2 regions of the Methylobacterium sp. PvP105 genome follow, and region 2 is predicted to be linked to the other one. Evidence: predicted binding sites of a transcription regulator. Region 2 holds the regulator's gene; the other holds the start of a gene.

Region 1 (5,179 bases), 3.4 Mb from region 2:
GGGCGGCGGCCGCGTCGGTGGCGACGAGGCCGCGGCCGAGATCCAGGCTGGCGACGCGGACGTCGAGGGACACGGCCGGGTGGGCGGTCGGCGGCGCGAACGCGCCGTTGGCGCCCGGCGGGATCACCAGGGCGGCGGCGAGCTGCGGGATCGACAGCCGGTCGAGGGCGAGGCGGCCGTGCAGGGCCCCGCCCGCCGCCCGCAGCAGCGTCCCGTTCACCCCCGCGCCCGCCACCGTGCCGGCGAGCGCGGCGGCGGCCTCGCCCTGCTGCCGCGACAGCGTGACGGTGAGGTCGGCCGGCCACGCCCCCGGCGCCAGGGTCGCGGCGCCGGCCAGCGTCAGGAACGGCGCCAGGTCCGCCGTGTCGGCGCGGAGCGTGCCGCCGGTCGGGACGAAGTCGGGACCGACCAGGATCGGGCGGCCGGTGGCGAGCCGCAGGCCCGCGACCGTGCCGTTCGCCGTCAGGGCGAGGGCCTGGCCGTCCGGCCTCTCGGCGGTCAGGTGCAGCTCGGCGGGCTGCTGGAGCCCCGGGATGTCGGTGCGGCCGAACCACGGCCCGGCCCGCGGCGCCGCGAGCATGGCGGTGCCGCCCTCGATCCGCGCGCCGCGGCTCGCGAGCGTCAGGTCGAGGGTGCCGCCACCGGCGCTGCCCCGGGCCTGGGTCCGCAGGGCCGCGGCCGCGCCGCCCTCCCGGTCGAGGGTGACGGCGAGGTCGAGGGGCGCGTCCCGCAGGAAGGCGGGCAGCAGGCGGATCTCGCCCACCCAGACCCGCTCGAGCAGGCCGAGCAGGGGCGCCGCCGCCGGCGCCTTCAGGCGCCCGGAGACGCGGCCGGTCCCGTCCGCGCCGATCTGCCCGGACAGCCGGGCGCTGGCGCCGGCGAGGTCGGTGACGTCGAGGCTGTCGACCGTGAGGCCGGCGCCGTCCGACTGGATCCGCGCCGCGATCGTGCCGGTGCCGGAGCCCGCGGCGCCGAACCGGACGTCCTTGGCCTCCAGGGTCAGGGCGAGGTCGGTGTCGCGCAGGGTGCCGAGCGCCGTCCCGAGGGGCGGCAGGCCGGCGATGTCGAGGCCGGTGGCGCGGATCTGGGCCTCGAACCGGCCGCGCTCGGTGCCCTCGGCGGCGGTGTAGCGGGCGTTGCCGGTGATCCGCGCCGGCCCGAGGCCCAGGCGCATGTTGCGCAGGGACAGGCCGGTGCCGGCGGCCGACAGGTCGGCGGCGGCCTCGATCTTCCGCCCGTCGAGGAGCGCGACGAGCGGCCCCTCGGCGCCGAGGCGGCGGAGGTAGCGGCCGAGCGCCTCCGAGTCGGGGGCGGCGAGCGCCACCGGACCGGAGAAGCGCAGCGGCGCCGTCTCGACCTGCCCGCTCGCCGTCACGGTGGACTCGGCCGGGCCGGTCACCGCGAAGCGGCGCAGCAGCAGGCCGCCGGCCCGCTCCAGGGTGCCGGTGAGGGCGAGGTTCGACCAGTCCTCGCCGCCCAGAACGGCGCTGCCCACGGTGAGGTCGAGGTCGAGCATCGCCGGCAGGCTGCCGGCCGAGCGCGGCAGGCCGCGGGCGATCAGGTTCTGCCCCTCCGCCGAGGCCAGGAAGGCGTCGAGGTCGAGGCGGCGGGCGTCCAGGGTCAGACCGGCGCGCCACTGGCGCAGGTCGAGCCGTCCGGTGCCGCCGAGCCGCAGGGCCCGGCCGCCGGGGTCGATGGCGAGGTCGATGGCCTCGAACCGCACCTGCGTGCCCCGGGCCTTGAAGGTGCCGGCCAGCGAGAACGGCAGGTAGGCGCCGGCCGCCTGGGTCGGCGGCCCGACGACGAGGCGGGCGGAGCCCTCGGCCTCGACCTGGGTGCCGCCGGCCTCGGCAGGGGCGAGGCCGAACCGCGCGTCCGCCTCGAAGCGCGGCGCCGCGTCGCCGCCGCCCGAGATCTTGGCGGCGAGGCGCCCGTCCGGCCCCGGCGTGCCGCTGACCGCTCGGAACGGGATGCCGCCGCTCGTCCCCTCGATCCGCCAGGGCCCGACCAGGGCCGGCGCCTGCAGGCGGAGGTCCTGGACGTAGAGCTGGTCGGTCCGCCCGGTGGCGGGGACCTGCGTGGTGACGAGGAACTGCTGGATCTGCAGGTTCTCGATGGCGAGGTCGCGGTCGCGCAGGGCTCCGCCGAAATCGGGCGGCAGCTTCAGCGTGTCCGGGCCGGCGACCGGGAGCTTGATCTCGGCCCGGCCGATCCGGGTCTCGGTGAAGCGGAACTCGCCCTTCAGGAGCGGCGCGAGGGCGATCTCGGCCTTGACGAACCGGGCATCCAGGCTCGGGCGGTCCGGATCGGTGCCGAGGTGGAGGCGGTCCACGCGCAGCCGCGGCGACGGCAGCAGGCGGACCTCGATCCGGCCGTCGGTCCGGACCGGCACGCCGAGGGACCGGGCGAGCGCCCGGTCGACGAGCCCGCGATGGGCCTGCCAGTCGACGAAGGGCGGAACCGCGAGCGCCGCCACGAGAACCAGGATGACGGCGCACGCCAGCGCGGTCAGAAGATCACGCAATGGTCCCGTTCCGCACCATCTCTGCGCGAGGCCGCGACCTCACCGGGCCGCCGTGCCCCGCGTGCCCCCGCGAGTCAGTCGCCACGGCCATAGCACGATAAGCCGCCGGGGGCGCCAGCGGCGATGCCACGGTCGGGAGCGGCTCGCGGCACGCCGGGCCTGCGGCCTCCGGACCCGGCGCGGGTCCCCTCTCCCGTGGAGGAGAGGGGGCTCGTCGCGCTCCGCCGCTGGCGGCCCCCGGTCGCACACGTGCCGATCCGCGGCCGCCGAGGGGCAGGCGGCGCGCGCCTGCAGACCCCGGATCGTCCCGGCGCGGACAGCCGCGTTTCACGGCTCCGCCCCCCTCCGCGGCGCGAACGGCCTCGACGCCGTTCGCGATTTGGTCCAGGGAAGCGGGATGCAGAACCGTCCGCATCCGCAGGCCGCCGGGGACGGCGCGCCCGCCACGTCCATCGCCGCCCGCGCCATGGGCGCCCTCCGCCGCGAGGCGGCCGGCTACCTCGAGGGGCTGAACCCCGAGCAGCGCCGCGCCGTCGAGACCACGGAGGGCCCGGTCCTGGTGCTGGCCGGCGCCGGCACCGGCAAGACCCGGGTGCTGACCACCCGCATCGCCCACCTGATCGCCACCGGGCGGGCGCGTCCCTTCGACATCCTGGCGGTGACCTTCACCAACAAGGCCGCCCGGGAGATGAAGCACCGGATCGGCGCGCTGATCGGGCCGGCCGGCGAGGGCATGCCCTGGCTCGGCACCTTCCACGCCATCGGCACCAAGATCCTGCGCCGCCACGCCGAGCTGGTCGGGCTCAAATCCGACTTCACCATCCTCGGCACCGACGACCAGCTCCGGCTGATGAAGCAGGTCATCGCCGACCAGAACGTCGACGAGAAGCGCTGGCCGGCCCGGGCCCTGTCGCACGCCGTCGACGGCTGGAAGAACCGCGGCCTCGGCCCCGAGCAGGTGCCCCCGGGCGAGGCCGCGGCCTTCGCGTTCGGCAAGGGCGGCGCCCTCTACACGGCCTACCAAGCCCGGCTCGCGACGCTGAACGCCGTCGATTTCGGCGATCTCCTGCTGCTCTGCCTCAAGCTCTGGCGGGAGAACCCCGACGTCCTGGCCAATTACCAGGACCGGTTCCGCTACATCCTGGTCGACGAGTACCAGGACACCAACGTCGCCCAGTACCTGTGGCTGCGCCTGCTGGCGCAGGCCCGGAAGAACATCGCCTGCGTGGGCGACGACGACCAGTCGATCTACGGCTGGCGCGGCGCCGAGGTCGACAACATCCTGCGCTTCGAGCACGACTTCCCGGGCGCGGTGGTGGTGCGGCTGGAGCGCAACTACCGCTCCACCGGCCACATCCTGGCCGCCGCCTCCGGGCTGATCGCCAAGAACGAGAGCCGCCTCGGCAAGACCCTGCGCACCGACGACGAGCCGGGCGAGCGCGTCACCGTCACGGGCGCGTGGGATTCCGAGGAGGAGGCGCGGATGCTCGCCGAGTCGATCGAATCCCTCCAGTCCAAGCAGCACCCCCTGTCGGAGATCGCCGTGCTGGTGCGGATCTCCGCGCAGATGCGCGAGATCGAGGACCGGTTCGTCCAGCTCGGGCTGCCCTACCGGGTCATCGGCGGCCCGCGCTTCTACGAGCGCGCCGAGATCCGCGACGCGCTGGCCTACCTGCGCGCCACCGTGAACGTCAGCGACGACCTCGCCTTCGAGCGGATCGTGAACACGCCGAAGCGCGGCCTGGGCGACGCTACCCTGCAGCAGCTCCACACCTACGGCCGCGCCAACCGGCTGCCGCTGCGGATCGCCGCGGAGCGCCTGTGCGAGACCGACGAGCTGAAGCCCCGGGTCCGCTCCACCCTGCGGGCGCTCACCGAGAGTTTCTCGCGGTGGGCGCGGCTCGTGGAATCGCAGCCGCACAGCGAGGTCGCGCAGACCATCCTTGAGGAGTCCGGCTACACCGAGATGTGGCAGAAGGACCGCTCCGCCGACGCCGCCGGCCGGCTGGAGAACCTGAAGGAATTCGTCCGCTCCATGGAGGAGTTCCCCGACCTCGCGGCCTTCCTGGAGCACGTCTCCCTGGTGATGGAGGCCTCCGAGGCCGAGGGCGCCGAGCGGGTCTCGCTGATGACGCTCCACGCCGCCAAGGGGCTCGAGTTCGACACCGTGTTCCTTCCCGGCTGGGAGGACGGCCTGTTCCCGAACCAGCGCGCGCTGGACGAGAGCGGCCGGGCGGGCCTGGAGGAGGAGCGGCGCCTCGCCCATGTCGGCCTGACCCGGGCGCGCAAGCGCGCGAAGCTGTCCTTCGCGGTCAACCGGCGCATCCACGGGCTCTGGTCCTCGACCATCCCGTCCCGGTTCATCGACGAGCTGCCCGAGACGGCGGTCGACGTGGTCGAGGCCCCCGCCCACTTCTCCGCCGGCGCCTCGCGGTTCGACCGCAACCCGGCGCCGTTCGGGTCGAGCTACGGCACGCCGGGCTGGCAGCGGGCGCAGGCCAACACCGCGCCGGGCGGCCGGTCCGGGTTCGGCGCCGCGGGCGGCTTCCGCGCGGCGACCCCGGGCGGCCGGTCCGGCGGCCAAGCGGGCGGTCCGCGCCAGATCGAGGGCGAGCTGATCGCCAAGTCGACCGGCGCGCCCTCGGCCTTCCAGGC
Region 2 (5,179 bases):
AGGCGACGATCTCGGACACGTTCGGCCGCGCCGCGGCGGCGAGCCCGACGAAGACCAGCTCGAACAGTCCGACCACGATCGCCACGACCTCCACGCGCCGGTAGCTCCCGGTGAGGACGAGCCCGAGGAGCAGGCAGGCCGGCAGGCCGAGGCTCACGAGCCGCGGCACCCCGAACAGGTCCCCGATGCCGGCGATGCCGGAGAATTCCGTGACGATGGCGCCGAGGCCGGCGACCACGAGGCCGCCGTACGAGATCCAGGCCCAGACCGGCCCGTACCGCTCCCGGATCAGCGCGCCGTGGCCGCGCCCGGTGGCGGTCCCGAGCCGCACCGTCAGCTCCTGGACGACGTACAGGATCGGCACCAGCAGGATCTGCAGGAGCAGCAGCGCGTAGCCCCAGCGCGCCCCGCTCTGGGCCGCCGTGATGAGGCTTCCGACATCGGTATCGGCCAGCATCACCACGAGTCCGGGGCCCGCGGCCTTGAGGTAAGCGGACAGGCGAGGCAGGGAAGCGCTGGGCACGGCTCGGGAACAGTCCCGCGCACGGGCGGTTCCGGCGGGCGCCTGCGGCGTTTTCCCGGGGCAGGCGGGAGGAGCGTGAGATGGCGGAGAGCACGGATCGGGGCTCCGGCTGGAGCCTGCAGGCGAGCGCCGTGCCCGACGGGGTGCGCCTGGAACTCGCCCTCGCCGACCTCGGCGGCGCGCCGGTGACCGCCGCGATCGTGCTCGACCGGGCCGAGGCCCGGGCCTTCGCCCGCGCCCTGCTCGCCGCCGCCGGGGACGCGGCGGAGCGGACCTTCCCGAAGCCGGGCGCCTGACGGCGCGCCGCCGGCCGGTCAGCGCACCCCGAGGCCGGGGTTGCGGCCCGGCAGGCGGGGGACCACCGTGCCGCGCTTCTCGATCGGCGCGTCGCACGCGTAGGCGAACTCGGTCTTCAGCGGATCGAACACGGTCTCGCCGGTGATCCGGCAATCCTCGCGCACGGTCTCGTCGAGATAGGCCCGGGCGGCGGTGCGGAAGCGCTTCACCCGGGTGGCGTCCGGCTCCGGATCGATCCGGACCTCGCTCAGATTGCAGCCGGTGTACTCGCGCAGGGCGTTGGAGACGATCAGCATCCGGCGCAGCTGCCGGTTGTCGTAGACCTCGTAGGGCTCCTTGCAGCCGATCGTCACGACCTGGGGGGTGAGCGCCACGTAGTTCCGCGAGATGTAGGAGAACCCGGTGGTGCAGCCGGCGAGGCCGAGGGCGGCGAGGCCGAGGGGCAGCAGAGCCGCGGGTCGTCGCATCCTCGTCATTCCAAGAGGGTCCCAGCCCGCGCCCCGGATCCGCCGCCTGCCCGGCGGGGCACCGCGGTGCATTGAAACGGCTCCGCTTGCGCCGTCAATGCGTTTCTCCGCCTTGTCCCGCGGGCGCGCCGCGGCGCGCCGAGCGTGGCGGTGCCGCTCTTGCGGAACACTTGCGGAACGTTTAACCTGTTCGTGATTTGTTTCGGAGACCGTCACGTGGCGGTCCGCCAAGCCGCGAGTCCCCCGTCGATGCTCACGCGCAAGCAGCTGGACCTCCTGCGATTCATCCAGAGCCGGATGCAGGAATGCGGCGTCCCGCCGTCGTTCGACGAGATGAAGGATGCCCTCGACCTCAAGTCGAAATCCGGTATCCACCGGCTGATCACGGCGCTGGAGGAGCGCGGCTTTCTCCGGCGCCTGCCGAATCGGGCGCGCGCCATCGAGGTGATCCGCATCCCCGAGAGCCTGACGCAGGCCGCGCCGGCGCCCCAGACCCCCGCCGAGCCGCGTCGCTTCACGCCGAGCGTGGTCGAGGGCGGCAAGTCCAAGCAGCCGCCGGCCCCGGCGAGCACGCGGATGATCGACGAGTCCGGCCGGGCCATCTCGATCCCCGTCATGGGTCGGATCGCGGCCGGTACGCCCGTCTCGGCGATCCAGAACCAGAGCCACGCCATCACCCTGTCGCCGGACTTCGTGGCCGGCGGCGAGCACTACGCCCTCGAGGTGCGCGGCGACTCGATGGTCGAGGCCGGGATCCTGGACGGCGACCTCGTGGTCATCCGCAAGCAGGACACCGCCAATACCGGCGACATCATCGTGGCGCTGATCGACGACGAGGAGGCGACGCTCAAGCGCCTGCGCCGCCGCGGCTCCTCGATCGCCCTGGAGGCCGCCAACCCGGCCTACGAGACCCGCGTGCTCGGGCCCGACCGGGTCCGGATCCAGGGCCGCCTCGTCAGCCTCGTCCGCCGCTACTGAAGCGGCTCGGCCGGCGCGTCGCCGGGAGCGAGGTCTCCGCCCGGCGCGGCGGCCCCGTCCTCCGCGGCGCGGTCGCCCGGCTCCGCGGTGACCGGCCGCGGCGGTCCCGGATCGCGTCCCGGATCGCGTCCCGGGGCCGGCCGCCAGGGCACGGCGCGCCCGTCGTCCCGGGCGAAGCGCGCGGCGAAGCCGTCGCCGTCGGTCCGGAGGGCCACGGCGCCGCGGGCGGCGAGGACTTGCCGATCGATCACCAGGGGGCCCGTGCAGGTCGGCGGCGCCGCGAGGAAGGTGATCAGCACCGCGGCGCGGGCGCAATCCTCCGGGAAGGCCCGCCTGTCCCGGACGAGGGCGACCGCCCGCCCGTCCGGCAGCCGGGCGGTGCAGCCGAGCCGGTCGCAGCGCCCGCTGCCCGACCGGACGATGAGCGCCGCGGGCCGCCGCCCGTCACCGTCCGCCTTCAGCCACTGCTCGAGGACGAAGCCGGAGGGGCTTCCGAGGGCCGCGAGCCGCCCGTCCGGACCCCGCACCGCCGCTCCCGCGCCCTGCCGGTCGACGTAGAGGTCGTAGCGGTCGGGCCGGGCCGCGAGGACGAGGCCGAGCAGGACCGGCGGCACGGCGAGCCAGCGCAGGCGGGAGGCCGGCAGCGTCGCCAGCAGCAGGCCCGCGGTCAGCAGGGTCAGCGCTGCGGCGCCGAAGGCCGGCAGCACCAGGCTCGCCCGCTCGAACCCGGCGATCCAGTCCGAGATCGCCAGCATGCCGGCCACCGCCTGCCCCATCAGCCACCAGACCGGCCGGTCGAGGGCGAAGGGATAGGCGAGGCAGCCGATCACCGCGGCGGGCATCACCGCCAGGGAGACGAGCGGCAGGGTCAGGGCGTTGCCGACGAGGCCGAAGGGCTGAACCGTCTGGAAGTGGTAGGTGGCGAAGGGCGCGGTCGCGACCTGCGCCACAAGGGTCGTGGCCAGGGTCCCGGTGATCGCCGAGAGGCCGGTGCCGACGAGGCGGCCGATCCGCCCGGCCCCGGGGCGCACGAACAGCCGCCCGTCGATCAGCCGGGCGCAGGCGATCAGCCCGGCCACGGCGCCGAAGGACATCTGGAAGCTCGGGCCGAGCAGGCCCTCCGGCTCCCGGGCGAGCGCGATCAGCGCCGCGAGGGCGAGGTTGCGCATCGACAGGGCCGGCCGGTCCGCCAGGATCGCGCCCAGCATGATCAGGGTCATGATCAGCGAGCGCTCGGCCGCGATGTCCCAGCCCGAGAAGGCGCAGTAGGCGGTGACGCCGACCATGGCGAAGCCGGCCGCGATCTTCTTGATCGGCCAGAGGAGCGCGCAGAGCGGCACCGCGGCGAGGACCGCCCGCACCAGCCAGAACACCACGCCGGCGGCCAGCACCATGTGGAGGCCCGAGATCGACACCACGTGGTAGATGCCCGCGGCGCGGAGCGCGTCGTTGGTCGCCGGTCCGATGAGGCCGCGCTTGCCGGTCACCAGGGCCGCCGCCACCGCGCCCGCCTGGCCGCCGGCGGCCTCCGCGATCCGGCGCGTGAGCCCGTTGCGGGCCGCGTCCAGCGCCGCGGCGAGCCGCAGGCCCAGCGGCGGCGGCTCGGACGGCGCCCGGACGGTGACCGCGCCGACCAGCGAGCCCACCGCGCCGATCCCCTGGAAGTAGGCGTCCCGGGCGAAGTCGTAGCCGCCGGGCCGGGCCGCCTCCGGGGGCGGCAGCAGCCGCGCCGTGGCGGCGACGACGTCCCCGGGGCGCGGGATCGGCGTCTTGCGGAACGAGACCCGCACCCGGGCGGGCCGCGCCTCGGGCGCGAGGCCGGCGAAGCTCTCCACCCGGATCACCAGCCGGGCGCCGACCTCGCGCTCGTCCAGGGCCTCGACCGTTCCGACGAGCGGACCGATCGTGGTGCGCGTCAGGATCGGCGCGGCGACCTGCGAGACCCGCCAGGTCGCCGCCGCGAAGCCGAGGAGCGCGGCCGCCACCGCGAGCGCCGCCGCCAGGGCCGCCGGCCGCGCGCCGAGGACGGGGACCGGCGCCAGCGCGAGGGCGGCCGCGATCAGGGGCGCGGCCAGGCTCGGCGCGCCGTCGGCCGCCGCGAAGTAGACCAGGATCCCGCCGCCGAAGGCCACTGCCAGCCAGGGAAACAGCCGGCGCTGCTCGGCCTCGCGGGCGAGACCGGCGGCGACCCAGCCGCGGAGCGCCGGTAGGGCGGGCGGGAGGGCTCGGACGCGCGGGCCGATCAGCGCCACCGCGCCGCCCGCCCGCCTCGCGCCGATCCGCCGCATCGCCGCCGCCCCGCTCCGCGCGACCTGTCGTCGGGGTCGAGCGATTCTGCGGGCGATTCTTAACGCATCCGCCGGCCCGTGCTACAGCCGGCTCTTCGTGCTACGGGCGCCCTGTCGAGCCCCTCGCCGCTCCGCCGCCCCTTCGCCGTCCGTCGCGCTCCGTCCGCGACCAGCCCCGGAACATACCGGACCGATGTCCTCAGCCGTCATCACGCGCTTCGCCCCCTCGCCCACCGGCTACCTGCACATCGGCGGGGCCCGCACGGCCTTGTTTAACTGGCTCTACGCCCGCCACACCGGCGGGAAGATGCTGCTGCGCATCGAGGATACCGACCGGGAGCGCTCCACCAAGGGCGCGATCGACGCGATCCTCGACGGCCTGTCCTGGCTCGGCCTCGACTGGGACGGCGACGTGGTCTTCCAGTTCGCCCGCGCCGAGCGCCACCGCGCCGTGGCCGAGGAGCTGCTGGCCGCGGGCCGCGCCTATCACTGCTACGCCACCGCCGAGGAACTCGCGCAGATGCGCGAGACCGCCCGCGCGGAGGGGCGCGCCCCGCGCTACGACGGCCGCTGGCGCGACCGCGACCCGTCCGAGGCGCCCGCCGGGGTCAAGCCGGTGATCCGCC

The links. The regulator LexA, encoded in region 2, represses DNA repair genes until DNA is damaged. The targets are predictions, from matches to a motif close to TGTTCNNNNTGTGTTCNG.
Region 1: a site for LexA is predicted at 2,894-2,911, ahead of J3A75_RS31290 (ATP-dependent helicase). Genes of this name have one in related genera too.

What each region holds. Positions count from the first base shown of each region.
Region 1 covers NZ_JAGIPA010000001.1:6,432,489-6,437,667, reverse strand. Annotated here, with positions in the region: gene J3A75_RS31295 (AsmA-like C-terminal region-containing protein) at 1-2,524, opposite strand, end outside; gene J3A75_RS31290 (ATP-dependent helicase) at 2,922-5,179, shown strand, end outside.
Region 2 covers NZ_JAGIPA010000001.1:3,042,598-3,047,776, forward strand. Annotated here, with positions in the region: gene J3A75_RS14415 (NRAMP family divalent metal transporter) at 1-523, opposite strand, end outside; gene J3A75_RS14420 (hypothetical protein) at 604-819, shown strand; gene J3A75_RS14425 (hypothetical protein) at 838-1,287, opposite strand; gene lexA (transcriptional repressor LexA) at 1,537-2,265, shown strand; gene J3A75_RS14435 (ComEC/Rec2 family competence protein) at 2,259-4,553, opposite strand; gene gltX (glutamate--tRNA ligase) at 4,747-5,179, shown strand, end outside.